One region of the Streptomyces sp. NPDC047028 genome, then DNA from elsewhere that is predicted to be linked to it. Evidence: riboswitches for the same ligand, from Rfam matches in the RefSeq annotation. Region 1 holds a riboswitch; each other region holds the start of a gene.
The links. Region 1 has a riboswitch for cobalamin ahead of ABZ854_RS18290 (prenyltransferase/squalene oxidase repeat-containing protein). Riboswitches for the same ligand answer to the same signal wherever they lie in the genome.
Positions count from the first base shown of each region.

Region 2: linked by a shared signal. The riboswitch ahead of ABZ854_RS07855 ((2Fe-2S) ferredoxin domain-containing protein) and the one ahead of ABZ854_RS18290 (prenyltransferase/squalene oxidase repeat-containing protein) in region 1 are both predicted to bind cobalamin.
Region 3: linked by a shared signal. The riboswitch ahead of ABZ854_RS06190 (HoxN/HupN/NixA family nickel/cobalt transporter) and the one ahead of ABZ854_RS18290 (prenyltransferase/squalene oxidase repeat-containing protein) in region 1 are both predicted to bind cobalamin.
Region 4: linked by a shared signal. The riboswitch ahead of metE (5-methyltetrahydropteroyltriglutamate--homocysteine S-methyltransferase) and the one ahead of ABZ854_RS18290 (prenyltransferase/squalene oxidase repeat-containing protein) in region 1 are both predicted to bind cobalamin.

Region 1 is NZ_JBEYVS010000018.1:140,182-147,628, reverse strand. Features, by position in the region: gene ABZ854_RS18315 (hypothetical protein) at 1-24, opposite strand, end outside; gene ABZ854_RS18310 (MBL fold metallo-hydrolase) at 218-1,252, shown strand; gene ABZ854_RS18305 (XRE family transcriptional regulator) at 1,293-1,904, opposite strand; gene ABZ854_RS18300 (hypothetical protein) at 2,160-3,206, shown strand; gene ABZ854_RS18295 (aminoglycoside phosphotransferase family protein) at 3,329-3,997, opposite strand; cobalamin riboswitch at 4,057-4,185, shown strand; gene ABZ854_RS18290 (prenyltransferase/squalene oxidase repeat-containing protein) at 4,301-5,536, shown strand; gene ABZ854_RS18285 (SCO2322 family protein) at 5,533-6,180, shown strand; gene ABZ854_RS18280 (CbiQ family ECF transporter T component) at 6,458-7,447, shown strand, end outside.
Region 2 is NZ_JBEYVS010000006.1:76,998-84,444, forward strand. Features, by position in the region: gene ABZ854_RS07845 (HSP90 family protein) at 1-588, shown strand, start outside; gene ABZ854_RS07850 (hypothetical protein) at 591-3,539, shown strand; cobalamin riboswitch at 3,734-3,856, shown strand; gene ABZ854_RS07855 ((2Fe-2S) ferredoxin domain-containing protein) at 3,917-4,315, shown strand; gene ABZ854_RS07860 (enoyl-CoA hydratase/isomerase family protein) at 4,411-5,466, shown strand; gene ABZ854_RS07865 (peptidylprolyl isomerase) at 5,571-6,302, shown strand; gene ABZ854_RS07870 (low specificity L-threonine aldolase) at 6,371-7,447, opposite strand, start outside.
Region 3 is NZ_JBEYVS010000004.1:233,584-241,030, forward strand. Features, by position in the region: gene thrS (threonine--tRNA ligase) at 1-403, opposite strand, end outside; gene ABZ854_RS06180 (hypothetical protein) at 772-1,548, shown strand; gene ABZ854_RS06185 (hypothetical protein) at 1,650-1,832, shown strand; gene ABZ854_RS06190 (HoxN/HupN/NixA family nickel/cobalt transporter) at 1,846-2,958, opposite strand; cobalamin riboswitch at 3,020-3,220, opposite strand; gene ABZ854_RS06195 (metalloregulator ArsR/SmtB family transcription factor) at 3,299-3,643, shown strand; gene ABZ854_RS06200 (glycoside hydrolase family 13 protein) at 4,106-5,752, shown strand; gene ABZ854_RS06205 (DUF4142 domain-containing protein) at 5,749-6,489, opposite strand; gene ABZ854_RS06210 (DUF6445 family protein) at 6,790-7,447, shown strand, end outside.
Region 4 is NZ_JBEYVS010000057.1:25,456-32,902, forward strand. Features, by position in the region: gene efeB (iron uptake transporter deferrochelatase/peroxidase subunit) at 1-281, opposite strand, end outside; gene efeO (iron uptake system protein EfeO) at 281-1,426, opposite strand; gene efeU (iron uptake transporter permease EfeU) at 1,554-2,411, opposite strand; gene ABZ854_RS33200 (CopD family protein) at 2,602-3,771, shown strand; gene ABZ854_RS33205 (hypothetical protein) at 4,129-4,347, opposite strand; partial or broken gene ABZ854_RS33210 (malate synthase A) at 4,288-4,665, shown strand; partial or broken gene ABZ854_RS33215 (3-hydroxybutyryl-CoA dehydrogenase) at 4,662-5,267, shown strand; cobalamin riboswitch at 5,459-5,688, shown strand; gene metE (5-methyltetrahydropteroyltriglutamate--homocysteine S-methyltransferase) at 5,841-7,447, shown strand, end outside.

The DNA of each region.
Region 1 (7,447 bases):
CAGCGCGGCCAGTCCAGCGCCCATGGGGCCATGCTGCCGAGGCCGGGGGCCCGGCCGGACCGGCATCCCAGGAGGCGGGCATGCACAGGCCGCTTCAACGCCCGCAGGAACCGGTCGACTTGGGCATCCATTGGAACCAGTTCTAGTTATAGTGGCGGTGGCCGCGTGAGGCGTGGGTGGCACGGTGGTGTCCGGCACGGCGTGGGGCGGAGGGCTGATGACGGGGACGAGGACGTTCGATCACGGCGGGGGGGTGCGGTCCGTCCAGGTGCCCATCCCGGACAACCCGCTCGGCCACACACTCGTGTACGTCGTGGATACCGACCGGGGTCCCGTACTGGTGGACACCGGGTGGGACGACCCGGCGTCCTGGGACGCGCTGTCGGCCGGGCTGGCGGACTGCGGTTCGGGGGTCCAGGAGGTGTACGGGGTGGTCATCACCCACCACCACCCCGACCACCACGGCCTGTCGGCGCGGGTGCGGGAGGCCTCGGGGGCGTGGATCGCGCTGCACGCGGCCGACGCGGCGATCGTGCGGCGGACGCGGGAGACGCGGGCCGAGCGCTGGTTCACCTACATGGCGGCCAAGCTCACCGCGGCCGGCGCACCCGAGGAGCACATCGCCCCGCTCCGCTCCCCGCGCAGGCGCACCACCCTGCCCGGCCTCGCCCCCGCCCTGCCGGACCGGGAGATCGTCCCCGGCGACCTCCTCGACCTGCCCGGCCGCCGCCTGCGCGCGATCTGGACCCCGGGCCACACCCCCGGCCACGTCTGCCTGCACCTGGAGGAGCGGCACCCCGCCCGACTGCCGGGCCACGGACGCCTGTTCTCCGGCGACCACCTCCTCCCGGAGATCACCCCGCACATCGGCCTGTACGAGGACCCGGACGACGCGACGGTCACCGACCCCCTCGGCGACTACCTCGACTCCCTCGAACGCGTCGCCCGCCTCTCCCCCGCCGAGGTGCTCCCGGCCCACCAGTACGCCTTCAGCGACGCGCCGGCACGCGTACGGCAGCTTCTCGCCCACCACGAGGACCGGCTCACCGCCCTGCTGGCCCTGCTCTCCACTCCGCACACCCCCTGGCAACTCGCCGAGCGCATGCGGTGGAACCGCCCCTGGGACGACATCCCCTACGGCTCCCGGAACATCGCGGTCTCCGAGGCCGAGGCCCACGTGCGGCACCTGGTGAAACAGGGCCGGGCCGAGCCGGTCGCAGGCAGCGAGCCGGTGAGCTACGTGGCCGTGTGAACCGGGCGGCCTTACCGACCCGGCGGACGGGCGGTGGGCGTCAGGCGGAGGCCGAGGCCGCGGGGTGGGGCGGGTTCACCGTGTGCTCGGCCGTGATGATCATCTCAGCCAGGTCGGCGAGGGTGGTGAGCTGGCGGGCGTTCATCTGCGGCGCCCGGGCGGCGAGCCGGACGAGGCCGCACTCGCGCAGGCGGAGGAGCGGATCCGCCTCGGCCTCCAGGGACTGCAGGACCGGCTGCAACGCCTCGTGCAGCGCCTCCTGTTCGTCCGCGGTGAAGAAGCCGGCCGACAGGCCGAAGTACCTGCGCAGCCGGTCGGCGTGTTCCAGGCTCGGCATGCCGCTCTTGCGCCACTCGCTCAGCCACTGCCGGCTGGTCCCGGCGATCCTGGCCAGTTCGTCCAGCGAGTAGCGCTTGCCGTCGGGACGGCGCCGGGTCTCCCGGATGAAGTCCAGCCGCTGCCGCACCCGTTCGGCCAGTCCCACCTCCGGTGCGCGGCCGCCCCCGAGCAGGTCGACGACGACGCCGACGGGGATGCCGGTCCGGTGCGAGAGGTCGGACACGTCCAGGGCCTCCGGCAGCCGTCCGGGCCGCCCGGTCAGCTCGCCGAGCCGGTCCAGCACGTCGGCCAGCGGGGCGTAGGCGTCACTCACCGAGGTCCCCCCTGGGCGCGTCGTCCGTTCCGTGACTCAAGTGGACGCGAGGCTACCCGGTCCCTCGCCGCGTCACCAGAGAGGCAACACCCCCTGCGCAAGAAGGCAGCAATCGTTGACAGTTGAGGGTGCGGTGGGTGAGGATCACGGCACAGAGAGCAAGATTGATCTGACCCGCCCCGGGTGCCGCCTATGGGGGAGCGGCACCCGGGGTGTATCTCTGTTCGGCTTCTCCCACACGAAGGTGAGGCGCCGATGCCGTCGCCCCTGCTGCTCCTCGGGGCCGGACGTCAGGCCGCGTACGGCGAGTTCCCGCTGGCGCGGATCGCCGCCGTACACCCGGTCGTACTGGTGGGCGCGGCCCCGCCCGCGTGGGCGATCCCCCTCCTGGCCGGTCATCTCGTGGCCGACCCCGACCGGGAGGCGGACACGGCCGCTGTGGTGGCGCGGTTCGCGGCCCGGCACCGGGTCGCCGGGGTCCTGACCTGGTCGCGGGAACACCTGGTCACCGCCGCGCGCCTCGCCGGGCAACTGGGGCTGCCGGGCCTGCCGTACGAGACGGCGACGGCCTGCGCCGACCCGGCCGCGCTGCGCACGCTGCTCGCCCGGCACGGGGTGCCGCCGGCCGGCCGCGACGACCAGGAGGGACCACTGGTCGCCGCCGAGGCCGTCGTCCACGACGAGGACGTCCACATCGTCGCGATCACCCGTACGACCTTGGGGCCGCCGCCCGCACGGCAGCCGCTGCGGCACATCGTGTACGCCCACGACGGCCTGCTGCACAACCCGTTCCTGCGGCAGGCCGTGGAGCGCACCGGCCGGGCACTGGGCCTCACCCACGGTGTCCTGCACGTCGAGCTCCGGGTCACGCCGCGCGGCCCCCGCGTCATCGGTGCCGCCCCGTGCCTGCCCGGCGACCTGATCCCGCTGCTGGTCGAGCGGGCCACCGGCGTCGACCTCGCGCGGGCGGCGGCCGCCGTCGCCACGGGCGGTGCGCCGGACGTGTCCCTGACCCGGCAACGGGCCGCGGCGATCCAGTTCGCCTACCCGGCGGCCACCGGCCGGCTGACCCACCTGGCGCTGGCCCCGGCCGCCGCGCAGGAGCCGTCCGCCGAGCGGATGGTGCTCAGCCGGCAGCCGGGCGGGCTGGTGCGGGCGGCGTCGCACGCCGACGCGAGTGACCGGCTGGCGCACTGGGTGGTGGTGGGGGCGGATCCCGGTGAGTGCGAGGGGGGGTTGCGGGGGTTGGCGGTTCATCTGAGCGCTGCTGTTTCGCCGCCGAGTCGGACGTTCGCGGCGTGACGCTCCGCTGAGGTTGGGTTCGTTCTTGACTGCGGCGCCGTCGTGGCTTGTCGCGCCCACGTGGCGGAGCCGCATATCGATGCAGCCCCGCGCCCCTTTGGGGGCGCTCCCCGACCGCGTGTCTAGAACTTCGCCCGGGATCTGATCAACTCCTCTGCTGGACCGAGCAGTTCGAGTTCTCGCGGGCTCATCGTCGGGTTGGCTGCTCGGCGGTTGCGGGCCTCGGTCAGGACGGGCTCTGTGAGGTCGGAGGGGTCTCTCAGCAAGGACGTGAGGGTGGTGTGGGCCGGGGCGGTGAGGGGGGTGTCGTCCACCGCTACCTGGGCCAGGATGATCGCGGACATGGCCCAGTCCAGGCCGGGTGGGCCGTCCTCGGTGTTGGACCAGTCGATGACGCGGGGGCCGTCGGCCGTGAGGATCACGTTGTCCGGGTGGAGGTCGAGGTGCAGGACCCGTGCGGCCGGATCGTCCGGGTTCCGGCCCGGCAGCGCGTGCAGTTGGCGCAGCAGCCGGGCGAGCAGCGTACCCGCCTCGTCCGGGCCGATCCCGCCGGAGGTGAGGGCGGCGAGCATCGTCGGCCCGGACAGCCGCTCCAGGACCAGGTCGGTGCGGGACGCGGAAGGCCGTACGCGGGGCACCGGATAGCCGTGCTCGCGCACGTACGCCATCACCGCACCCTCTGCGGCCGCGTCCCCCCACCCGCCCCGGTCGCGGCGCAGCACCCACGCGTCGTCTATCTCGTACACGTCCGCCGAGCGGCCCGAGCCGAGCAGTCTCCCCGTCGTCGTCATGGCCGTGACCCTAGTCACCGGGCGGCTGTGCCCACAGCCACTCCTCGAGGTCCGTTCGGCTGCCGGTAAAGTGGCGGCGTCGTCATCACACTCGTACGGGGGGAAGCCGGTGCAATTCCGGCGCTGACCCGCAACCGTGAACCGTCCCCCGGGCGGTGAGCCGGACTGCCTCGTACGGGATTTTGACCGGCTCACGTGCGTCGGCGTTCCGCCGCGCACGGCACCGTCGAGGTTCACGGAGCCGAGCCGCCCGGGGTGTTCCCGTGCGCTGCCCGGCTCTCCGAGGAGAGGCAGTCGCCGATCATGTACGTCCGCCGCAGTGCCGCGGTCCTCGCCGCCGTGGGCGTGATCGCCGCGGCCGGGTCCGCCGCGCCCGCCCTGGCCGCGGGTCCGTCCCCGTCCGCGTCGCCGAAGGTGACGGTCCCGTCCGGCCTGTACGGCACCACCGACCCGACGTACGACGGTGTCTGGCGCCAGTCGCTCACCCTGCTCGCCCAGGACACGCTCGGCTACCGGCCCGCGACCGCGGCCGTCGGCTGGCTCGCGGGGCAGCAGTGCGCGAACGGCGCGTTCGCCGCGTTCCGCGCGGACCCCGGCAAGGCGTGTGACGCCAAGGTGATGGTGGACACCAACAGCACCGCCGTCGCCGTACAGGCGCTCAAGGCGACCGGCGGGCACGGGGCGGCCGTCGAGAAGGCGGCCGGCTGGCTGAAGTCGGTGCAGAACAAGGACGGCGGCTGGGGGTACACGCCCGGCGGGCCCAGTGACGCCAACTCCACGTCCGTCGTCATCGGCGCGCTCGCCGCGGCCGGAGAGGACCCGGGGCAGGTGCGGGCGGGCGGCAAGTCGCCGTACGACCTGCTGGCCACGTTCGCCCTCCCCTGCGAGGGGAAGGGCGGCGGCGCCCTCGCCTACCAGCCCAAGAAGGGCAAGCTCACCGCCAACGCGGACGCCACGGCCGCGGGTGTCGTCGGCGCGCTGGGCAAGGGCTTCGCGGTGAAGGCCGGGGCCGACCGGGGCAAGGCTCCCGCCTGCGCCTCCGGGAAGCCGGCCCCGGCTCGGACCGCGGACAACGGCGCCGCGTACCTCGCGGACGCCGTCGCCAAGACCGGCCACCTCGTTTCGGCCCTGCCCGGCGCCACGGACCAGCCGGACTTCGGCAACACGGCGGACACGGTCGTGGCGCTCGCCGCGGACGGCTACGTCGCGCAGGCCAAGAAGCCGTACGCCTGGCTGGAGAAGAACGCCGGCGCCTGGGCGAAGCAGAGCGGTCCGGCCGCCTACGCCCAGCTGATCCTGACCGCGCACGCGGTCGGCGCCGACCCGGCGGACTTCGGGGGCACGGACCTGGTGAGCGCGCTGAACTCGTCGGGGCCCGCTCCGTGGAAGCAGGCGGCCGCGTCGTCGCACGCCGACGAGAAGAAGAAGTCGGACGACGGTTCCGGCAACAGCGTGTGGTGGATCGTCGGCGTCGGGCTCGTCGGAGGGATCGGCGTGGGCTTCCTGATGAGCGCCCGCCGGAAGCAGCGGCAGCTGTGACCGCCGTCCGCCGTGCCGGGGCCCTGCTGGTCGCCGCGCTGGTGCTGGTCGCCGGCGCGGCGGCCGAGGCGCGGGCCGCGGGCTACCGCTACTGGTCGTTCTGGGAGCGCGCCGACGGGCACTGGACCTATGCCACCGAGGGTCCGTCGACCGCACGCCCCGAGGACGGCGCCGTCGAGGGGTTCCGCTTCGCGGTGAGCCCGGACTCGGCGAGCGCGGTGCGCCCGCGCGGCGCGGCGGACTTCGGGACGATCTGCGCGGGGACGCCCGCCAAGCCGGGGACGAAGCGGGTGGCGTTCGTGCTGGACTTCGGTACGGCCGCGGACGCGCCGTCCGGTGAGCGGCCGCCGCGGGGACGTACCGCGTGCGCGCGGGTGTCCGGCGACGCCACGGCGGCGGAGGCGCTGGCTGCCGTGGCCAAGCCGCTGCGGTACGACACCAACGCCCTGCTGTGCGCGATCGCCGGGTACCCGGCGAAGGGGTGCGGGGAGCAGGTCGCCGCGGGGGACTCTCGTACGACCCCGGCCGCGGGTCACTCGTCCGGCGGACCTTCACTGGGGTTGCCGATCGGCGTCGGAGTGGTCGCCCTGCTCGCGGGCGCGGGGGTGTGGCAGGCACGACGGCGGCGACGCGATGCCGCCTGAGCCCGCACCGGATGCGACCGACCCCGCAGTTCCCCGCGCCCCTGGGGAGGTGACGTCCGCCCTCGGGCGCGGGTCCGCGGGGGCTGAGCGCGCAGTTCCCCGCGCCCCTTCGGAGCACTCCCCGGCCGAGGGCAGCCGCGCCCCTGAGGAGATCACGTCCGCCGTCGAGCGCGAGTCCGTCGGGACTGAGCGCGCAGTTCCCCGCGCCCCTTCGGGGCGCTTTGTAGCCGCGGGCAGGCGTGCCGCTCGGGGCCGCACGGGTGGGCGCGGCGGCACCCTGCGAGCGCCGGTGAGCATAGCGACTCCCGGGTCACGCCGGCGCGCCGCGCAGCTCCATCCCGGGGCCTGGTGGCTCTGGTCCCTCGGGCTCGGGACCGCCGCCACCCGTACCACCAACCCGCTGCTCCTCGCCCTCCTCATAGCCACCGCGGGCTACGTCGTGGCGGCGCACCGCACCCCGAACTCCCCCACCGCCTACACCGCGTTCGCGAAACTCGCCCTCGCCGTGCTCCTCATCCGCCTCCTCTTCGCCACCGCCCTCGGCTCCCCCATCCCCGGCACGCACCCTCTCCTCACACTCCCCGAAGTCCCCCTCCCCCACTGGGCGCAGGGCATCCGCCTCGGCGGCGAGGTCACCGCCGAGGCGCTCCTCTTCGCCGCCTACGACGGCCTCCGCCTCGCCGCCCTCCTGATCTGTGTCGGCGCCGCGAACGCCCTCGCCAACCCGGCCCGCCTCCTGAAGTCCCTCCCCGGCGCCCTGTACGAGACCGGCGTGGCCGTCGTCGTCGCGCTCACCTTCGCCCCGCACCTCATCGCCGACGTCCAGCGGCTGCGCGCCGCCCGCCGGCTGCGCGGCCGGCCGGACCGGGGCCTCAGGGGCCTGCTCCAGGTCGGGCTGCCGGTCCTGGAGGGCGCGCTGGAGCGCTCGGTCGCGCTGGCCGCCGCGATGGACGCCCGGGGTTACGGCCGTACCGCCGAGGTCCCCGCCCCGGTGCGCCGTACGACGGCCGCCCTCACCCTCGGCGGCCTGATCGGCGTGTGCGCGGGCACGTACGGACTGCTCACCGCGGCGGGCGGCACGTACGGCGTCCCGGTGCTGCTGGCCGGGGTCGTAGCCGCGCTCGCGGGGCTGCGTCTCGGCGGCCGGCGCTCCCCGCGCACCCGGTACCGGCCCGACCGGTGGGACGCGCGCGCCTGGCTGGTGGCCGGCTCGGGCGCCGCCGTCGCCGCGGCTCTCACGCTCGCCTCGGTGCGGGACCCGGAGGCG
Region 2 (7,447 bases), on a different contig from region 1:
GTCGCCGCGATCGCCTCGGCCGCCGGGCTCGGCGTCGTCAACGGCGGCTACACCTACGACCGTGAACTGGTCCACCGGCTCCCGGAGATCAGGCCCGAGGCCACCGTCGCCGACCTCGACCCGGCGACCCTCACCGCGCACCTCGACCCCGTCGACCGGGAGACGGAACTGGCCGCCGCGGCCTACCTCGCCCAGGCGCGCGACGCCCTCGCCGTCTTCGACTGCGACGTCGCCCTGCGCACCTTCCAGCCCGCCTCCGCACCCGCCCTCCTGGTCGACAGCCGCGAGGCCCGGCACGAGCGCACCCGCTCCCAGCTCGCCCGCGAGCAGGAGGGCGGCCTCTGGGGCGACATCCTCGGCGCCCTGCGCCAGGAGGCACCCCGCGCCCAGCTGATCCTCAACCAGCTCAACCCGCTGGTCCGCACCGCCGTCGCCATCGACGAGCCCGAACTGGCCCGGACCAGCGCCGAAGCCCTCTACGGGCAGGCCGCGCTGCTGTCCCGGCGCCCCCTCAGGCCCGCCGAGTCGAGCCTCATCAACCGCTCCTTCCTCGACCTCCTCGCCCACGCCCTCCGCAAGGACAGCTGACGATGCCCACCGCACCCCATCCGCAGAGCTCGGACGAGCTGTACCAGGCGCTCCAGGAGAACGACCGGCGCCCCTACGGCCGTACCCGCACCGTCACCGCCGAGGAACTCGCCGAGGCCGCCGAGCAGTTCGCCGAGCCCCGCCCGCTCGTGCACGCACTCCTCGAACTGCAGGAGGCGTACACCTACGGCTCCGAGCCCCGGAAGTCACCCGTCGTCTTCGCCCGGTTGCTCACCCTCTTCGACGAGCAGCCCGACGTCTTCGACGAGCGGCTGCGCCACACCCTGTTCTGGCGGTTCAAGTGGGTCGCCAGCGCCCTGCGCGCGCTGCCCGAGATCCCGCTGGCCAGCCTGCGCCAGTGGCTGACGGAGATGCGCGACCGGTACGAGAGGGCCGGGCTCGGCCTCCAGCCCTACTACGGGCAGGCGTACCAGCTCGCCGCCCACGTGGGCGAGGACACCGCCCTCGCCTACGAGCTGTGGGCGGGCCGCGCCCGTACCCGGCTCAGCGACTGCGAGGCCTGCGAGACCTGCGAACGCGCCCTCCACCACCTCGCGGCCGGCGACGACCGACGCGCGCTGGACACCTGGGAGCCCGTCCTCGCCGGCAAGGAGTCCTGCCAGGAGGAACCCGCCCGCTCCGTGTCGTACGCGCTGCTGCCCCTGCTGCGCACCGGCCGCGCCGACCGCGCCCGCGAACTGCACCTGGCCGGCTACCGCGCCTGCCGCCGCAACCCCTCGATGCCCGGAGAGGTCGGCCGGCACCTGGAGTTCTGCGCGCTGACCGGCAACGAGGCACGCGGCCTGGAACTGCTCGCCGAGAACCGCAACCTGTTCGAGGAGGTCGACTCGCCGCGCGACCTGCTGGACTTCCTCACCGGCGTCGAGGTCCTCCTCCAGCGCGTCGAAACCCTCGGCCACGGCCACCTGCCCGCCGCCGGCTACCCGGGCCGCGCCTGGACGGTGTCCGCCCTGCGCGTCGAGGTGCACGGCCGCGCCGACGACCTCGCCGCCCGCTTCGACGGCCGCAACGGCACCACCGCCCACGCCGACCGCCGCCGGGAACGCCTCGACCGCGCCCCCCTCCTGGACGCCCTGGAACTGACCCTGCGCACCCGCGCCCTCGACGACGTCACCCCGGACGTCACGGCCGCCCCGCTCGCCGCGCCCACCGCCCGCACGGCAGCCGCCGTACCCGAGGCACTGCCCGAACTCGTCCTCCGCGCCCGCGCCCTGGACGCCGGGGGACACCCGGACGCCACGGCCTGCTGGGCGCGGCTGCGCACACTCCTCGCCGCCGCCGACTACACCCACCCCGACGACCCGGCCGTCGGCCCGCTCGCCCGGCTCCGCGCGGACCTGCTGGCCGACGAGGCGAGCCGGGCCGGCGAGAAGGACGAGTTCGCCGCGGCGGCTGCGCTCCAGGAGCAGGCCGCCGCCCGGTACGACGAGGCCGGCGCGACCGGTGACGCGGCGGTCGCCCGCGCCTGCGCCGCGTTCGCCGCCGCCGAGCTCACCGGGCAGGGCCCCGGCACGGACGAGGAGAAGGCCGCCGCGCTCACCGAGGCCCACGCGGCCGTCACCCGCCTCCAGGAGGAGACGCCGGACCTGGCCCCGTACCAGGAGGCCCGGCTGCTGCGGCTCCGGGCGACCGCGCTCGGCCTGCGCCTGCAGACCACGCGGAGCGAGGAGCACATCGCGTCGGCCCGCGCCGAGGTGGACGCGCTGCACGCGTTCGCCACCCGGCACGACATCGCCGGCCAGATCTCCGGCGCCCTGATGCTGCGGGCCGGCACGCACGCCATCTCCGGCGACCTGCCCGCCGCCGTCACCGAGATCGACGCCCTCCTCGACCGGCTCAGGGCCGACGGCCCCGGCTGGCACCTGCCCCGCACCCTCGGACTGCGCGCCCGCTTCCAGCTCGGCCTCCACGACGCCGAGGCCGCGCACGCCGACCTGACCGAGAGTCTCCGCCTCGCCGCCGACTGGCCGGCCGACGCCGTCGGCGCCGCCCGCCTCCACGCCGGCCTGGCCGAGGCCGCGATGCGCCTGGGCCGCCCCGACGAGGCGCTGCGCCACCTGACGCGCTCGGCCGAACTGGACCTGCGCCACGGCAGCCGTACGGACGCGTTCTGCGCCTACAGCAACGCGGCCCAGCTCACCCTGGACCTCGGCCGCGTCGAGGACTGCATCGCGCTGCTCGACTCCCTCCTCGCCGAACCCGACGTCACCGCGGGAGAAGTGGACGACCGGCTCGTCGCCCAACTGCGCCTGATCCGCGCCCGGGCCCTGCACGAGGGCGAGGACCTCAAGGCCGCCACGGCGGAGTTCGTCGTCCTCGCCGCGGAGTCGGCCGCCTGGGACGACGATCCCGGCAGCCACGCCATGATCGCCGCGGAGACGGCCGTACTCCTCGGCGAATCCGGCGAGTTCGGCCGGGCCCGCGAGGCCGCCGACCAGGCTATCGCCGCCCACGCCGAGGCCCCGCGCTACGAGCAGCTCAGCAACTGCCTGCGGGAACTCGCCCGCCTCCAGGCCCAGCGGGAGGGAGCCGACGGCCTGACCGACGCCCTCGCGTACCTCGCCCACGCCGGCCGGGTCGCCGACGAGGCCCGCGAGGCCGGGTACGAGGCTCGCGGCCGCTCCCTGGACACCGCGCTGGCCTACGAGCACGGACGGGTCAACGCCTACGCCGGCGCCTACGAAGACGCTCTCACCGCCCTGGAGAAGGCCCTCACCCTGCTCGGCGAGCCCGGACCGGACGAGGAGCGGGCCGGGGAGTGGGCCGAGTGCGTCCGCCTCGCCGGCGCGGTCGAGGGCGTCTACCTGGAACGCCCGGCCCCCGCCCTCACCCGCCTCGACGCGGCCATCTCCCGCCTGACCGCCCTCGGCCACACCGAGCAAACCGAACCACTGACCTCCCTGGCGGCCCGCCTGCGCGACGAGGAGTGAGGGCGCCGATCGCTGACACGGCGGGGGGGGGAGCCGCTGAACCGGCCCGGCGGAGTCCGCGATCCGGTCGGGCGGGGCCGCTGATCCGGCCGAGCCGTCCGGTACACCGGCCGAGCCGTCCCGTACACCGGCCGGATGCGGGGTCCGCCCCTCCCGGTGAGATGATGACCGGTGACAACAGGCGACGGCGGTCCGAGGAAGCCGGTGGGAATCCGGCGCGGTCCCGCCACTGTGACCGGTGAGCGAGTTCCGGCAGGCCACCGCCCCGACCGGGGTGGGAAGGCGGGGTGAGCGGCGACCCGGGAGCCAGGAGACTCACGCGGTCGCCTCCTCGACCGACCCCGGGGCGGATCTCCCCGGGAGGGGAGTGGTGTGCCGTGCCGGAGAAGCCGTGGGAAGAGCCGCCGGGCGGGGCCGCGGAGGTGGGTCAACCGGTGCCGTGCCGGGTCGTCGTGTGCCGGGACTGCTGCTGCGGGAGCCCCAAGGTGACCGGGGTGGACCACGCCGCTCAGACCGCGCGGCTGCGGGCGGCGGTGCCGGTGCGCGTCTCCGACTGCCTCGACGTGTGCGACCAGGCCAACGTCATGGTCGTACAGCCCTCCGCGACGGGCCGGGCCGCCGGCGCGCGGCCGGTCTGGCTCGGTCTCGTCAACGACCCGGACGCGACCGAGGACATCGTCACCTGGGTGCGGGCCGGCGGCCCGGGCGTGGCACCCCTGCCGGACATCCTCGACCTGTACACCTTCACCCCGCCGCGCCGCACGCTGAACCCCTGAGACTCACGCGACTGCCCGCGCGTCCACCACATCCTGGAAGGAACCGACGAGATCATGCGTGTCATCGTGGCCCGGAACCTGACGGAGGTGTCTTGATGAGCGCCGCCGAGGAACCCGTCCTGTTCCGCACCACCGGCCGGGTCGCCCGCATCACCCTCAACCGGCCGAGGGCCCTCAACGCCCTCGACCACGAGATGGTCCGACGCGTAGACGCGGCGCTGACCGCGTGGGAACACGACCCGGCCGTGGCGGCCGTGGTCGTCACGGGTGCGGGGGAGCGCGCCCTGTGCGCGGGCGGCGACATCCGTGCCGTGCACGACGACGCCCGCGACGGCGACGGCGCCGCCTCGGCGGCGTTCTGGCGCGACGAGTACCACCTCAACGCCCGCATCGCCCGCTACCCCAAGCCGTACGTGGCCGTCATGGACGGGATCGTGATGGGCGGCGGGGTCGGCATCTCCGCGCACGGCAGCGTCCGGGTCGTCACCGAACGGTCGCGGATCGCCATGCCGGAAACCGGCATCGGCTTCGTCCCGGACGTCGGCGGCACCCACCTGCTCGCCCTGGCCCCCGGCGAACTCGGTACGCACCTGGCGCTGACGGGCGAGCAGATCGGCGCCGCCGACGCCCTGCTCTGCGGTCTCGCCGACCACTACCTGCCGTCCACCGCCCTGGACGCCTTCCTGGACGACCTCGCCGACAGTCCCGTACCCGACGCACTGGCCGGCCGCGTGCAGCCGCCGCCGCGAGGGGAGTTGGCGGGCCGGCGCGAGTGGATCGACGCCTGCTACGCCGCCGGCACGGTCGAGGAGATCGTCGGCCGGCTCCTCGCGTACGACGACCCGGCCGCGAAGGAAGCCGCCGAAACCCTGCTCACCCGGTCACCCACGTCCCTCAAGGTCACCCTCGCCGCCCTGCGCCGCGCCCGGGGTCTCGGCTCGCTGGAGCGCGTCCTCGACCAGGAGTACCGCGTCTCCTGCGCCGCACTGCGCAGCCCCGACCTGGTGGAGGGCATCCGCGCCCAGATCATCGACAAGGACCGGAACCCGCGCTGGTCGCCGCCCACCCTGGCCGAGGTGACCGACGCGGACGTCGAACGCTTCTTCGCTCCGCTGGGCGAGCACGAACTCGGCCTCGCAGAACCCGGCTAGCCGATGGGGCGGATATGGCCGGCGGGCGGGTTCTCGCCCGCCGGGCCGCGCCTTAGACTGCGACCGCTCCGAAAGCTGACGATCTTCTGGAGGGTGTGCAGGACATGAACCGAGTTCTCATGACCGCGTTGGCGACAGCGGCGTTGGTCGCGTCCGGGGGCGGCACCACCGCCTCCGCCTCCGCTTCCGACGCCCCGCCGCGCACCACGCACGGTCCCTGCCAGTACACCCAGACCCCGGACGAGCCAGCGGCGCGCCCCGTCCCCCTGCCGCCGGACCCCCGGCACACCCCCGCGCACGGCACGGTCGGCGTGGCCGTCCCGACCAGCCAGGGCCCGCTCCCGCTGCGTCTGGACCGTGCGGAGGCACCGTGCACGGTCCAGAGCTTCCTGCACCTGGCACGGCACCGGTTCTACGACCGTACGGTGTGCCACCGGCTGACGGCGTACCCGACGCTGAAGGTCCTGCAGTGCGGCGACCCGACCGGCACCGGTGAGGGCGGTCCGGGATACAAGTACAAGGACGAACTGCCGGTGGACCTGCCGCCGGCACCGAGCGACCCGACCGGCGTCCGCCGCCTCTACGGCCGCGGCCTGCTGGCGATGGCCAACGCGGGTCCGGACACGAACGGTTCGCAGTTCTTCGTCGTCTACGGCGACTCCTCGCTGCGCCCGGACTACACGGTCTTCGGCACCGTCGGCGCCGCCGGCCTGAAGACGCTCGACAAGATCGCCGCCGGCGGTGTCGAACCGACCGCCGACGACCCGGCGCCCGTCGACGGCACGCCCGTCCTGCGGACCGAACTGCTCAGGGTCCGCCAGTCCCACAGGCACTGACGACGCAAGGCGCGGCCGGGCCGGGGGACTCGGCCCGGCCGCGCGGTCGCGACGCGGACCGTACGGCGCTACTTCGTCGTGCCGTTCGCGGAGAACGCGACCGCTTTCGCCAGCGATCCGATCGTCTCCTCCATCTCGCGGACGGTACGGCGCAGTCGCACCAGTTCCTCGCGCTCGGCCGTGCTCAGCGCGCCCGCCGGGCCCTCGCCCCGCTCCGCCGCCAGTTCCTCCGCGATCGCCGCCGCGAACGCGTCCACGTCGGCCTCGGTGGTGTCGAAGGAGGTCATCCAGCGGACCTCGCCGGCCCGCTCGTCCCAGGTGTAGAAGCGGAACCGCTTCTGGAGGCGCTCGGTGACGGCCGGCGGCAGGACGGCGAAGATCTGGTTGGCCTGCACCGGGCGGCGGATCTCCAGGCCCGGCAGTTCGCGTACCGCCTCGTACAGCCGCTGGGTCATCGCGTTGGAGCGGGCCGCCGAGCGGAGCCAGAGGTCGCTGCCGAGCAGCGCCTCGAACTGCACCGACAGGAAACGCATCTTGGAGCCCAGCTGCATGCTCGTCTTGCGCAGGTGGGCCATGCCGCGCACCGCGTCCTCGTTGAGCACGATCACCGCCTCGCCGAAGAGCAGCCCGTTCTTGGTGCCGCCGAGCGAGAGGACGTCCACGCCGGCGTCGGTGGTCATCTCCCGCAGGGGCACGCCGAGGGTGGCGGCGGCGTTGGCGAGCCGGGCGCCGTCCAGGTGGACGAGCATGCCGAGGTCGTGCGCGTGGTCGCAGACCGCACGGATCTCGTCCGGCGTGTAGCAGGTGCCGAGTTCGGTGGACTGGGCGATCGAGACGACCCTGGGCCGGGCCCGGTGCTCGTCCTCGAAGCCCCATGCCTGACGGTCGATCAGTTCGGGGGTGAGCTTGCCGTCCCATGCCGGCACGGTGAGGAGCTTGATCCCGGCGACCTTCTCGGGCGCCCCGCCCTCGTCGACGTTGACGTGGGCCGACTCGGCGCAGACCACGGCGTCCCAGCGGTCGAGCATGGTCTGGAGCGCGACCACGTTCGCTCCGGTGCCGTTGAAGACCGGGTACGTGTGCGCGGTCGGGCCGAAGTGCCCGCGCACCACCTCCTGGAGGCGCTCGGTGTAGACGTCGGCGCC
Region 3 (7,447 bases), on a different contig from region 1:
TTCCCAACTCGGCGATGCGGAGGGGTAGTTCACGGTAGCTGTGGGAGCGGGAGCGGTAGATCAGGGCGTGGTGCGGGCAGAGGCTGGGCCGCAGGACCAGTTCCTCGGCCGCACTGACGTCCTCGGGCCCACCGGAGTCCTCGAAACCGCCCAGCCTCATCGGCGGGTACATGTCCTCGCTGTAGTGGTCCCAGTGCCCGGAGATCTCGTACAGCTCGCGTTTGCCGAGGACCGGCGAGTACACGTGCCGGTAGCCGGCCCGGCGCTCGGCGTCCCGGACGTACTCCTCCAGGGTGTGGCGTACGACGGCCCCGTCGGGCAGCCAGTAGGGCAGGCCGGCGCCCATCAGGGGGTCGGTGCCGAAGAGGCCGAGGTCGCGGCCGAGGCGGCGGTGGTCGGGCAGGGGGGCGTTCTCGTTCACGGGCGGAACCTCTCGCTGAGGGAGGCGGACACCCCGTGAGAGGACCGACACGACCGCTGGCACGGCCGAAGCCCCGGGGCGTTCGCCCCGGGGCTTCGGATGACTGGCTCAGGTGTCAGCGCGCCGGGACGGTCTCCGGCGTCGTCGTGCCCCTCGGGCACATCGCGGACTTCGCGGACTTCTGGGCGGCGCGCTGCATACGAGGACCGTAACAAGCCGCCGCGCCCGCCCTCAACGCAATTGCTCACTCGTACGGACCGGAGCGCTGGTGGGGTCGGCCCCGCGATGGTGCCGTGGGGGAAGGCGGCCTCTCCCCCCACCGGCCCGACCCCCGACCAGGAGGCACCCCGATGACCCCTGCCGCGATATCCCGCCGTGCCCTCCTCCTGGCCGTCGGTCTGGTCACCCTCTCCGGCTGCGCCACCCTCGGCCTCGAACACCCGGCGACCGCGCCGACGCCGACCCCGACGATCGACCGGCCGACGCCCACCGCGAAGGCGCCGAACCGGGCCGACGGCTCCACGCTCAGCGACGCGCAGGCCCGTGAGGCCCTCATCACGGAGACCGACCTGGGGCCGCCGTGGACCGCCACGCGCGGGGCGGCCACCTGGCGGGACGGTCTGCTGAAGGCGAGCACCTCGGCCGGGGACTGCCAGCGCCTGCTCGACGCCCTCTACGACGACGAACTCCTCGGTGGCCCGCCGCGCGTCGCCGTCGGCCTCGACGACACCGACACCGACGCCCAGATCCGCTTCCAGATCGGCGCACGCCGGCCGGCGGACGTCGACGGGGCGCTGGCCTGGCTCGGCGGCATGCCGTCGCAGTGCGCCCGGTTCACGGCCACCACGGAGGCCGGCACCCTCGAGGACATCCAGGTCACCGACGCCCCGCTGCCCGACGTCGGGGACGTACGCCAGGGTCTGCACATCACCGTGGCCGCCCTCACCCGCGACGGGGACCAGCTGCTCCTGACGATGGACGTGGCCGCCGTCCGGGTCGGCACGGACGCCTTCGCCCTCACCAACGGCGGTCTGGGCGACGTACCGAACGACGCCACGCAGGCAGCCGTGCAACTGGGCGCACTGCGCCTGGCCGACGTGCGCAAGCAGGGCCGGGCCCAGGTCTGAACACCCTTGCGCCCCTTGCCGATCCAGCCGTCCGTCCCTAGGTTGAACGGCACCCCGCCCCTGCCCGACCGACCCCCCACCGCTGTTGCTGCGAGGTCCCCGTGCCCGAACGCACAAGCGCGAGCCCCCACTCCCGGCTCCGCGCCCTGAGCGCGACCCCCACCGCCCGAAGCGTCGCCGCCGCCGTCCTCACCATCGCCGCCCTGATCACCGCGGGCAACGCGATCCCGGCCCACGCGGCGGAACCGGCACCCTCCCTCACCGCCCCGGCCGCCGGGCACTGAGGCAGCAGTTCCCTCACTCCGACGCCGCGGGTGCCTCCAGGGTCCAGCGGTCCTCCACGCGGGCGAGGCGCCAGTAGGAGAGGGCGAGGGCCCAGACGACGACGAAGAGACCGACGATGATGTAGCCGACGCTGTCCAGGTTGAGGCCGGCGATCCAGGTGGTGACGGCGTCGCTCAGGGCGAACTTGTCGTGCAGGACGCCGACCAGTTCGATCGTGCCGATGAAGAAGGCGACCGCGATGGACAGGCCGGTGATGGTGAGGTTGTAGAACACCTTGCGGACGGGGTTGGAGAACGCCCACTGGTAGGCGAAGTTCATGAACGTGCCGTCCAGCGTGTCGAACAGGCTCATGCCGGCCGCGAAGAGGAGCGGCAGGCACAGCACCGCGTACCACGGCAGTCCCGCCGCCGCGCCCGAGCCGGCCATCACCATCAGCGTGACCTCGGTGGCCGTGTCGAAGCCGAGGCCGAACAGGAAGCCCAGCGGGTACATCTGGCCCGGCCGGGACACGGACCTGGTGAGCCGGCCCAGCAGCCGGTTCATGAACCCCCGGGAGTCCAGGTGCTGTTCGAGTTCCTTCTCGTCGTACGTCCCCGCCCGCATCGCGCGGAACACGCGCAGGATGCCGACCAGGGCGATCAGGTTGAGCGCGGCGATGAGATAGAGGAACGTGCCCGAGATCGTCGTACCGAGGAACCCGAGCACCCGGTGGGTGGCCGAGTGCTCGTCTGTCACCTTTCCGGCCAGCGAGGTGCCGCCCGCGATCAGCAGGGCGAGCAGCACGACCACGCTGGAGTGGCCGAGCGCGAACCAGAAGCCGACGGACACCGGCCGCTTGCCGTCGGCCATCAGCTTGCGGGTGGTGTTGTCGATCGCGGCGATGTGGTCGGCGTCGAAGGCGTGCCGCATGCCGAGGGTGTAGGCGGTGACGCCGAGGCCGATGCCGAAGACCTCGTGGCCGACCTTGTAGTGCTGCGGGGCGACCAGCAGGAACAGCACGCCGAACGCGACGACGTGCAGGGCGGCGATCACGGCCAGCAGCCCCGCCGTGCGGTAGGTGTCCTCCCGCCGCCACTTGAAGGTGTTCGGCCCGGGGGCGTCCGGTCCGGTCGAGCTCGGCCTCACGGCCGTACTGCGGGCAGGGTCGGGCAAGGTCATCCGGTTCACGCTCCAGCACCTCGTGGATCACTTCGTGAGCTGCCGTGGCCGGTCTCCTGGCTGACGGGTCGCGCGTTCGCCGTCCCTGCCTTCCCGGTCGTACGACCAGTGGCCCGGCGGGTGCCGGACGGGACGAGAACTCCCCGATCACAGTGGCGAGGGCCGCGTCGGCATGGACCCCTGAGGGGCCGTCACCGACTTCCCGAACACCACGGCGTGCCTACGGTAGAGGTGCGGGCGGGTGCCTGCATAGCTGCATACCTGGGCAGGTATTCAAGATCACATCGCGGCCTGCGAAGATGTCGGCATGCATCTCGTGCCTGCCGACCGAGCGGACCGTCGCACCATCGACGGTCACCGGGTGTGCGAGGCGATCGCCGCCATCGGCGACGCGGGCCACGTACGCACCTGGGCCGACCGCTTCTCCCTGCTCGCAGACCCCAACCGGCTGGCCCTCCTGCTCGCCCTGCACCGCACGGGCCCGCTCGCCGTCTCCGACCTCGCCATCGCCACCGGCATGAACGACCCCGCCGTCTCCCAGGCCCTCCGCCTGCTGCGCGCCGCCGGCGCGGTAACGGGCGAGAAGGAGGGCCGCGTGGTCCGCTACCGCTTGGTCGACGAGGAGATCGCAGCGGTACTCCAACACTGCTGAACCCGCCTGCCCGCCGCCCACCAAGGCCCCCTCCCGCCCCACCGAGTCGTCCGCCGGGGGTTCCTTCCGTCCCGCCGGGTCGTCCGTCGGGGGTTCCTTCCGTCCCTGCGGGTCGTCCGCGGGGGGTTCCTTCCGTCCCACCGGGTCGACCACCAAGGGTCCCTCCCGCCCCTGCGGGTCGTCCGCGGGGGGTTCCTTCCGTCCCACCGGGTCGACCACCAAGGGTCCCTCCGCCCCACCGAGTCGGCCGTCCGGGGCCCCCTCCGGGCCACCGAGTCGGGCCTCGGCGGTTACTTCTCGATCCAGCGAGTCGGGTGGTGGGTGGGCGAGGCCGGGGGGTTCGGGGGCGGAGCCCCCTGAGGGGCCCAGCGCGGCGCCGCCGCACGAGCACCAACCCGGCCCAGTGTCACCGCGCCCCAACCCCAATGTTCCCTTTCCGGGCAATGTGGACAGAGTCCAGGTATGGCAGACCTCTCCCCCCGCAACCCCGACTGGTGGCGCCAGGCAGTCATCTACCAGATCTACCCCCGCAGCTTCGCCGACGCCGACGGCGACGGACTCGGCGACCTCAACGGCATCACCGCCCATCTCGACCACCTCGCCACCCTCGGCGTCGACGCCCTCTGGCTCAGCCCCTTCTACCCCTCCGAACTCGCCGACGGCGGCTACGACGTCGCCGACCACCGTGACGTCGACCCCCGCCTCGGCACCCTCGACGACTTCGACGCCCTCGCCGCCGAGGCCCACCGCCTCGGCCTGAAGGTCGTCGTCGACCTCGTCCCCAACCACACCTCGCACCAGCACGCCTGGTTCCAGGAGGCCCTGCGCTCCGCCCCCGGCTCCCCCGCCCGCGACCGCTACGTCTTCCGCCCCGGCCGCGGCCCGCACGGCGAACTCCCGCCCACCGACTGGCAGTCCGTGTTCGGCGGCACCGCCTGGCGCCGTGTCCCCGACGGCGAGTGGTACCTCCACCTCTTCGCCCCCGAGCAGCCCGACCTCAACTGGGCCAACGAGGAGGTGCGCGCCGACTTCCGCACCACGCTCCGCTTCTGGTCCGACCGCGGCGTGGACGGCTTCCGCGTCGACGTCGCCCACGGCCTCGCCAAGGACCTCACCGAGCCACTCCGCGACACCGGCGACATCGGCGCCACCGGCGAGGACGCCCTGCCCCGGGTCCCGCCCGGCACCCACCCCCACTGGGACCGGGACGAGGTCCACGAGATCTACCGCGACTGGCGCCGCGTCTTCGACTCCTACACCCCGCCCCGCACCGCCGTCGCCGAGGCCTGGGTACCGGACGCCCGCCGCGCCCTGTACGCCCGCCCCGACGAACTCGGCCAGGCCTTCAACTTCGAGTACCTGCAAGCCGGCTGGGACGCGGACGAACTGCGCGAGGTCATCGGCGGCTCCCTCGCCACCGCCCGCGCCGCCGGCGCCTCGGCGACCTGGGTGCTGTCCAACCACGACGTCGTCCGGCACGCCACCCGCCTGATGCTCCCGCCCGGCACCGACCCCGACGCCTGGCTGCTGTCCGGCGGTCACGCGCCGGCCGTCGACCAGGAGGCCGGCCTGCGCCGGGCCCGCGCGGCCACGCTGCTGATGCTGGCGCTGCCGGGATCGTCGTACGTCTACCAGGGCGAGGAACTCGGCCTGCCCGAGGTCGCCGACCTGCCCACCGAGGTCCTCCAGGACCCCATCTGGGAGCAGACCGGCCACGTCCGCAAGGGCCGCGACGGCTGCCGGGTGCCCCTGCCGTGGACGACGACCGGACCGTCGTACGGCTTCGGGACCGGGGCCTCCTGGCTGCCGCAGCCGGCGTCGTTCGCGTCGTACGCCGTCGAGGCACAGGCCGGTACCGAGGGCTCCACGCTGGAGCTGTACCGCACCGCCCTGCGCCTGCGCCGCAAGCTGCTCCAGGGCGAGTCGCTGACCTGGACGCCCGGGGCGCCGGCCGGGGTCCTGGACTTCGCCCGCACCGAGGCCTGGCGCTGCGTCACCAACCTCACCGCCGCGCCCGTGCCCCTGCCCCCGGGCGAGGTCCTGCTGGCCAGCACCCCGCTCCCGGAGGCGGGACTCCTCCCGCCGGACACCACCGTGTGGCTGGACTAACCCGCCGTCGGGGCCGGCCCCGGCGCGTTGCCCCGGTCCTTGCTGTCCCCGCTGTCGGTGATGCCGTTCAGGTCCAGCGGCGTGGACGTCGCGTTCGGCGGCGGGGTGAGGATCACCTCGGGCTGGCCGGCGGGCGGGGGCGGCGGCGTCAGGTCGGCCTGGGGCAGCTTCGGCGGGGTCGTCTGCTGGAAGAGGGTCTGGTCGAAGTCGATCAGGCCCGTCCTCTCCATCACCGTGATGTGGTCGAGCACGGTGTCGTTGGCCTGGTCGGCCAGCGCCCGCACCAGCGAGTTCTTGGTGGTGGAGCGGATCTTCGCGATCGTGTTGAAGATAGAGCCGTGCGTCATCCGCAGCGTGTTGGCGAAGTCGACGTCGAACTGTCTGCCCTGGTCGGACTTGAGCGTCTGCACGAAGCCCTCCTGCTGGGGGCTCGCCACGTTGGGCAGCGTGATGTTCAGCATCGGCGCGATCTTGCGGCAGGAGGCGTCCAGCGCCGCGTGCCCGTCGATCAGGTGCCGGCTCGCGGTGACCACCCCCTTGGTGGTGCCCTTCTGCAGCCCCAGCTGCCCCACCGGGTACTCCCACAGCCCCGCCGCCCGCACCTTCACCACGAAGTCCCGGTCGCCCTCGGTCAGCGGCCCCCACTGGGTGTTGGCGATGATCCGGGTGGACTGGCTGGTCACCTGGTTCAGGCCGAGCATGCCGGGATAGACGAGCGCGGCGAGGGTGAGGGCCATCGCACCCCCCACGAAAATGGTTCCCGTCGCGTTCCGCGAAAAGCGCACCGTGCCTCCTGCCCGGCCATGGATCCGCCCGGCGGGCGGTGAGGACACACAGCAGTACGGACGCGGGAGCCGTTCGTATCTGTCGCGCACCGAAAAATCCGGGAGCTTCCCGCGCCCCTCCGGCGACCTGGGCGGATCGCCCGTAACGCCTGCCTTGCCCGGCCCTCGGTTGGGCAAAGATTGACCATCCGCAGGGAGAGTTGACCATTCCCCGGCCGAACCCAGGACGAACCCCGCCCTAAGTTCGGCCGTATGCCCGCTCAACCCCCGCCCAGGATGCCCGCCGCGCTGCCCGTCCTGCCCTACCGCAAGCCCACCAAGGGCCGCGACTACTGGGTGCTGGACGACGTCCTGCCCGACGTGGACGCCGTACGGGAGCGGTGCCTGGCCAAGGACGACTGGGTCAAGGGGTACCCGTACACCTCGGAGACCTGGCCGGGCCTGCGCGCCATGCCCGGCCTGGAACCGGCGGAACTGGCCCGCATCGAGCGGCTGGTGAGGAAGGCGACCGGGGCGAAGGAGCTGTGGGTGCAGCAGGCGCCCGGCGGCGGCACCCTCAACCACAACTGCGTCCAGGTCGTCGGCGAGGGCGAGAGCGAGCCGCGCCCGCACACCGACTCGCGCGCGCTGTGCCGGTACGCGGCCGTGCTGTACCTGAACCCGGCCGTCCCCAAGGACTGCGGCACCAGCTTCTTCCGCCAGTCCCTGCCCGGCGGCCGGCTCGGCGGCAACGTCGTCCAGGCCCCGCACAACAACCTCGTCGAGGCCCTCGGCACCCGCTTCGTGGCGCCGAACGCTTTCGAGGAGGACGTCCGCGTCCCCCACAAGTACAACCGCCTCCTCCTCTACAACGCCAACCTCGTGCACAGCGCGACGGGCTACTCCGGTACGACGCTGGAGGAGAAGCGGA
Region 4 (7,447 bases), on a different contig from region 1:
GCCGCCGCCGCGGTCCAGGTCTTGAGCAGTGCCTTCAGTGCGGCCCTGTTCTCCTTGACGCTTGCGTCGACCGTCAGGTCGTAGGCGGCGAAGGCGAGCCGGTTCTGGGTCGGGGTGGCGATGCCGGCCTGGCGGGTGCCGTAGAACGGCACCCGGTCCGCGGGCGGGGCGGAGGAGGACTCGTGCCGGCAGCCGGTCAGGGTGGCCGACGCCGCCCCGCCGGCCAGGGCCGCCCCGCCGAGGGCGAAGAGCCCTCGGCGGGAGTGGTGGCGCTCGGCCATCAGCTGTTCACCTTCGCGGCGACCTGGGACAAGGGTTCGGCGAGGCCGTCGACCTTCTGGGTGAGCACGCGCCGCTTGGCCGTGCCGACCGTGGAGTAGTCCACGTATCCGCTGCCCTTCTTGTACGGCTTGAGCGCGTCGAGCACCTGGCCGTACTGCTGCGTGACCTTGTCCGCCAGCTTCGGGTCGATCTTCTCCAGCGCGGGCTTGAGCAGGTCGAACGCCTTCTCGCCACCGACGACGTTGGCCTCGAAGTCGGACAGGTCGGTGTGGCTGTAGCGGTCCTCCTCGCCGGTGATCTTGCTGGAGGCGACCTCGTTGAGCAGATCGGTGGCACCGTTGGCGAGCTGGGCCGGCTGGTAGGAGGTCTTGGCCACCAGCGTCTTGAGCCGGGCCACGTCGGCGTCGAGCTTGTCGGCGAGCGGGGCCGTGCCCTTCAGCGACTTGTCCTGCCACAGCGCCTTCTCCAGGCGGTGGAAGCCGGTCCACTTGGACTGGTCGGTGACGTCGTTGACGCGGGCGTCGATGTCCGGGTCGAGGTCGCCGAAGCTCTCCGCGACCGGTTCGACCTCCTCGTAGTAGTAACGGGCGGGCGCGAACGCCTGCTCGGCCTTCGCGATGTCGCCGGAGCGGACCGCGTCGGTGAACTTCTTCGTGGCCGGCACCAGCTTGTCGACCTCGCCGATGACATAGGTCTTGTAGCCGCTGACGGCCTGTTCCAGATCGGCCTTGACCGCGGGGTCCTGCGAGGCCTTGCCCGCCGATCCGCTGACCGTGAAGGCGGTCTTCTCCGTCTTGGCGTTCGGGCAGTACACCTGGTACTTGCCGCCGTCCAGGTGCAGCGAGAAGGTGCCGGACAGGCCCGGGGAGAGGTTCTCCTTCTCCCCCATGATGATGTCGTCGCGCAGCAGTTCGGCCTCGGAGACCTTGTTGGCGTGGGTGTTCTTCACCGTGAAGGTCACGGGCCCCGCGGCCACGGACTTCGGGGAGACGTGGCAGCCGTTGTCGTCGAGTTCGACGGAGACCTTGGCGGCGCCGGCGGGGGCACTGTCCGTCTTGTTCTTGGCGCATCCAGTGGCGACGAGTCCGGCGACGGCGAGCACACCGGTGACTCGCAGGACGCGTGGCGTGATGGATCTGTGCATGGGACAGTGCTCCCTCGAGCTAGAGGTGATTCAGAAGGACCCGGGGGTAGGGGGTCGTTCGGGGGAAAGGGGAAAGGGGAAAAGTGACCGGGGGTGGGGCGGACGGCCCCGCCGGACGGCCGGACCGTCAGGCGTGTCCGGTGATCTCGGCGGCCACGGGAGCGCCCTGGGCCGGGCGCCGGGAACCCCGGCGCGGCCAGGCGATGTAGGCGAACATCGGCACCGCGTACACCAGCCAGGCCGTCACTTCGGCGACGACCGGCCGCGGCTGCACGCCCAGCACGCCGGTGAGCAGGGAGGACAGCACGGTGCCCGGACGCACCAGCCAGTTCAGGTCCAGGGCCTGTGCCTGACCGGCGTTCAGCCACCCCGCCTCGTGGGCGGTGTGCATGACCGTCATCGTCAGTCCCGCCGCGACCAGGACCAGGACCAGACCGGTGATCTTGAAGAACCGGCCGAGGTTGAGGCGGACTCCGCCGCGGTAGATGCCGTATCCGACCACGACCGCGATCAGGATGCCGATCAGCGCACCGGTGGTGCCGCTCGCGACGCTGGTGCTGTTCTGGATGACGGAGATGAGGAACACCGCCGTCTCGAAGCCCTCCCGCAGCACCGCGAGGAAGGCCATGGCCACCAGGGCGCGCGCGGACCCCTGGGCCAGAGCGTGGGCGGTCTGGGTCTCCAGTTCCTTCTTCATGCCCCGGGCGTGCCGGTTCATCCAGAGGATCATGAAGGTGACCATGACGACGGCGAACGCGCCGATCACGGTCTCCAGCGCCTCCTGTTGGCGCTGCGGCAGTTCACGGGAGAGCGTGATCAGCCCGACCCCGATCAGCAGACAGAGAACGACCGCGGCCGCGACGCCGATCCACACCTGTCGCAGCGCGTCACGGCGGCCGCTGCTGCCCAGGAACGCCGCGATGATGCCGACGATGAGCGACGCCTCAAGGCCCTCTCTCAAGCCGATCACAAGAGTGGGGATCACGGGGACATTCCTTCCGGGCAGCGGTCGAACCGGTTCGAGATTAAGCCCCCCGCATACAAGCTAAGGTTAGCCTTACCTAAAGATATGGCAATGCGATGAACCTTCCGGCCCGAATGATGCGAGATCGCCCCCCCCCAGACACTCCATGAGGGTGTACGGCCTGGATAGAACTTAGGTTAGCCTCACCTTCATGAGCACCCTTCTGCTGGCCGCGGACACGGCCGGATACACGCTGCCCACCACCTGGCGAGCCCTGACCAAGACGGGCTACTTCCTCGGCCTGAGCGGGACCATCGGCGGCCTCGTCACCTATGCGACCACGGTCCGCCCCACGCTCAGGAGGACACCGGACACCGACGACGCCTCCCTGCTGCGTCACCGCTCGTCGGTCTGGTTCGCCTGGTCCGGCGTGGTTCTCCTGGTGGCCGGATACTTCCAGCTCGCCGCTCGGGTGGCCCGCAACGGCCGAGGAATGCCGTTCGGCCACGCCCTCGCGCCAAGACCCATATGGCAGTTCCTCAGAGCCCCCGCCGACGACGGCACCTGGATCGCACAGGGCACCCTCTTCCTGGTGCAGAACCTCGTCCTCCTGGCGACCGCGATCCTCCTCATGACCCTGTTCACACGCGCCGCCCGCCGCCGCGTCGACCCCGTGGCCCTCACCGCTCTGCCCCTCGCCCTCGCGGTGACACTGATCGGCGCGGTCCCGGCCACCGTCCCGCTCAAGGCCGACGAGGTGCTGGACCTGGTCCTGACCCAGACCCACATCATCAGCGGCACCGTCTGGCTCGGCGGCCTGGCCCTCCTCAGCGTCCTCGCCGGCGCCCGCCGCCGTCTGAGCCCGGACGCGGGCCTGCTCTGGGCCGACCTGTGGCGCCGCTTCAGCCTCGTCGCGATGATCTGCGTCGCCGCCGTCGTCGTCTCCGGCCTGTGGATGAGCTGGAAGCACGTCGGCGCCGTCAGCCAGTTGTGGACGACCGGCTACGGCCTCGCCCTGCTCGTGAAGATCAACCTCGTCCTCGGCATGGTCACCGCGGGCGCCTTCAACCAGTTCTGGCTCATGCCCCGCATGGCCCAGGCCCGCCGAACCGGCGAGAACGCCTCCCTGCTCCACCTGACACTCCGGCACTTCCCCAAGGTCGTCTGGGGAGAAGTCGCCCTCGGCCTGGCCGTCCTCGTCGTCGTCCCCTTCCTCAGCGGCTCCGCCCGCAAGGAAGCCGGCGGCGCCCCGGCCGAACCCTCCGCGGGCGTCTACACCGCGGGCCTGGCACTCGCCCTCGCCCTCGCCGTCTCCCTCTACGCCACGGCCCGCGCGTCCGACGCCCTCTCACGCCGGACACCCACTCCCGACCCCGCCTGACACACGGAGCCCTCGCACGATCGATCGCGGGCGGCACCCGACGCTCGTCCGGCATCATGCCTGCACCGGCAGGGCGAGAATCGCGGACAGCCGCCCTTGCGTGGATGCTACGTTCGCGGAACATCGACTCACGGCCATCGCCCCGGACCGGCGTACGTGCGTGCCGCTCGCGGGGCGGGCCAGCACGCCCATGACACCGACCGCAGGAGCAACCTCGTCGCCAGCCGCGTCACCCTCGTCTCGCCCGCCACGAGCCCGTCGCTGCGGCAGGCCCGCTTCTACGACGGCGACTCGGTCGACGGCATCGGGCGGCGGGCGCACATGCGGCGGCGGGATCACTGCCCATCCCCGCACATGTCATCGTGTCGCCGAGTGCGCGTTGCCGGGAGACGGCGGCCGCGTGCGGGCTTCGACGGCGTGGAGACACCGGAGCTGGGCGGCCTGGACGTGGGCCGCTGGCGAGGCCGCACCCTCGACGCGGTGGCAGCGGCCGAGCCGGAGACCCTGGGAGAAGCTGTGTCCACCAGTGCCCTGACCCACCACGTCCGCGTTCTCGCTGACCTGGGCGACCGTCACGACGAGATTCTCACGCCCGCCGCCCTGGACTTCCTGGGCCGCCTGGCCGCAGCCTTCGGCACCCGCCGGAACGACCTGATGAGAGAGCGCCGCCGGCAGGTCCTGCGCCTGGCATCGGGCTCCCCCCTCGACTTCCCGATCGTCACCACCGCCATCCGTGCCGACCCGTCCTGGCGAGTCGCACCACCGGCACCCGGGCTGACCGACCGCCGCGTCGAGATCACCGGCCCTCCGGACCGCCGGATGACGGTCAACGCCCTCAACTCCGGGGCCAAGGTCTGGATGGCCGACTTCGAGGACGCCACCGCACCCACCTGGAAGCCGTCGTGGAGAACACGGACGCCAAGACGGAGGTGTTCGCCGCTCTCGACGAGATCGTCGAGGATCCCGCCGCCGTCCTCGCCAGCAATACCTTGTCCCTCCCGATCATGCGGCTCGGCATGGCGACAAGCCGCGCGGACAGGGTCGTGGGACTGCACTTCTTCAACCCCGTCCCCGTGCTGCCCCTGGTCGAGGTCGTGACCTCGCTGCACACATCGGCCGACACGACCGCCGCGGTCGAGGACTTCGCGGCCCGCGTGCTCGGCAAAACCGTCATCCGGTCCCGGGACCGGGCCGGCTTCGTCGTCAACGCGCTGCTCATCCCCTACGTTCTGTCGGCGATCCGCATGGCGGAGTCCGGCTTCGCCACGGCCGCCGACATCGACACGGGCATGGAGCTGGGCTGCGCTCACCCGATGGGCCCACCGAGGCTCACTGATCTGATCGGGTTGGACACCGTCGCCTCGATCGCCGAATCGCTTGACGACGAGTTCAGGGAGCCGCTCTACGCTCCGCCGCCGCTGCTCCAGCGGATGGTGGAGGCGGGACTGCTCGGCAGGAAGACCGGCCGGGGGTTCCACAGCCACGACCGGGGCTGAGGACCTGGTAGGACGCGGGCTGAGGGGCCCGCACCGCCGCAGGGATGAAGGTCCCCACGCGGCGTGACAGGGGAAGGGCGGGAAGCGCGCGTGCGGCGGGCTTCCCACCCTGTGGACCGCACGGCGCGATGTGGGCCGCCTCACCGTCCAGATGACGGACGTCCCGCTCTCTTCTCTGACGTTGACCCCGTAGGCTGGCCGGTGCAGCTGGTTCGCCCCGTCCGCCAGGCGGGATGCGTCGTAAGAGGGAACCCGGTGGGAATCCGGGACTGCCCCGCAGCGGTGAGCGGGAACGACCGCCGTCATACGCACTGGGTCCGAGGAGGGCCTGGGAAGCGACGGCCAGTAGGTGTCTCGTACGACTTCGTACGACGAGGCGTGCCCGCGAGTCCGAAGACCTGCCAACTGCCCGTGTGCGAACCACTCGTGCGCGGACATCCCGGTGACCTCGAGGGCGGGTCGGCGAACACACCGAACGGACGGCCGTCGGCCGACACCGTCCGGCATGTTGTTCCTTCGCGCTCTCGTCCCCTCTCCGGGATCTCAGGGATTCATCTCGCGAAGGAGATCTCCGTGACCACCAAGCCCGCGGCAGCACGGGCCACCGTGTACGGCTACCCCCGCCAGGGACAGGGCCGGGAACTGAAGAAGGCGATCGAGGGCTACTGGAAGGGCCGCGTCACCGCTGACGCCCTCCGTGCCACCGCCGCCGACCTGCGCCGTACGAACTGGCAGCAGCTCTCCGAGGCCGGCATCCACGAGGTGCCCACCGGCGACTTCTCGTACTACGACCATGTCCTGGACACCAGCGTCATGGTCGGCGCGATCCCCGCACGCCATCGGGACGCGGTGGCCGCCGATCCGCTCGACGGCTACTTCGCCATGGCCCGCGGAACACAGGACGTCGCACCGCTGGAGATGACCAAGTGGTTCGACACCAACTACCACTACCTGGTCCCCGAACTCGGCCCCGACACCGTGTTCGCCGCCGACGCAACCAAGCAGGTCACCGAGCTCAAGGAAGCCCTGGCACTGGGACTCACCGCCCGGCCGGTGCTGGTCGGTCCGGTCACCTACCTCCTCCTGGCCAAGCCCGCACCCGGCGTACCGGCCGGCTTCGAGCCGCTCACCCTGCTGGACCGCCTGCTGCCGGTGTACGCCGAAGTCCTCGCCGACCTCCGCGCCGCGGGCGCAGCGTGGGCCCAGCTGGACGAGCCCGCCCTCGTCCAGGACCGCACCCCGGCCGAACTCAACGCCGTCACCCGCGCCTACCGTGACCTCGGCGCCCTCACCGACCGGCCCAAGCTGCTGGTCGCGTCCTACTTCGACCGGCTCGGCGATGCCCTGCCGGTACTCGCCAAAGCCCCGGTCGACGGCCTGGCCCTGGACTTCACCGAGGCCGCCGCCGCCAACCTGGACGACCTCGCCGCCGTCGGCGGCCTGCCCGGCAAGCGCCTGGTGGCCGGCGTCGTCAACGGCCGCAACATCTGGGTCAACGACCTGGCCACATCCCTGTCCACGCTGGGCACCCTGCTCGGACTGGCCGACCGCGTCGACGTCTCCGCATCCTGCTCCCTGCTGCACGTCCCGCTCGACGCCACCGCGGAACGGGACATCGAGCCGCAGATCCTGCGCTGGCTCGCCTTCGCAAAGCAGAAGACGCGCGAGGTCGTCACCCTCGCCAGGGGCCTCTCCCAGGGCACCGGCACGATCACCGCCGAACTGGCCGCCAACCGTGCCGACCTCGCCTCCCGAGCGGGCTCGCCCATCACCCACGACGAGGCCGTGCGCTCCCGCGCCGCCGCGGTCACCGACGCCGACGCCCGCCGCTCCCAGCCCTACGGCGAACGCACCGCGGCCCAGCGCGCCCACCTCCGCCTGCCCCTCCTCCCGACCACGACCATCGGGTCCTTCCCGCAGACCGGCGAGCTGCGCGCGGCACGCGCCGACCTGCGCGCCGGCCGCATCGACATGACCGGCTACGAGGAACGGATCAAGGCGGAGATCCACGAGGTGATCACCTTCCAGGAGAAGACCGGCCTGGACGTCCTCGTGCACGGCGAGGCCGAACGCAACGACATGGTCCAGTACTTCGCCGAGCAGCTCACCGGCTACCTCGCCACCCAGCACGGCTGGGTCCAGTCCTACGGCACCCGCTACGTCCGCCCACCGATCCTGGC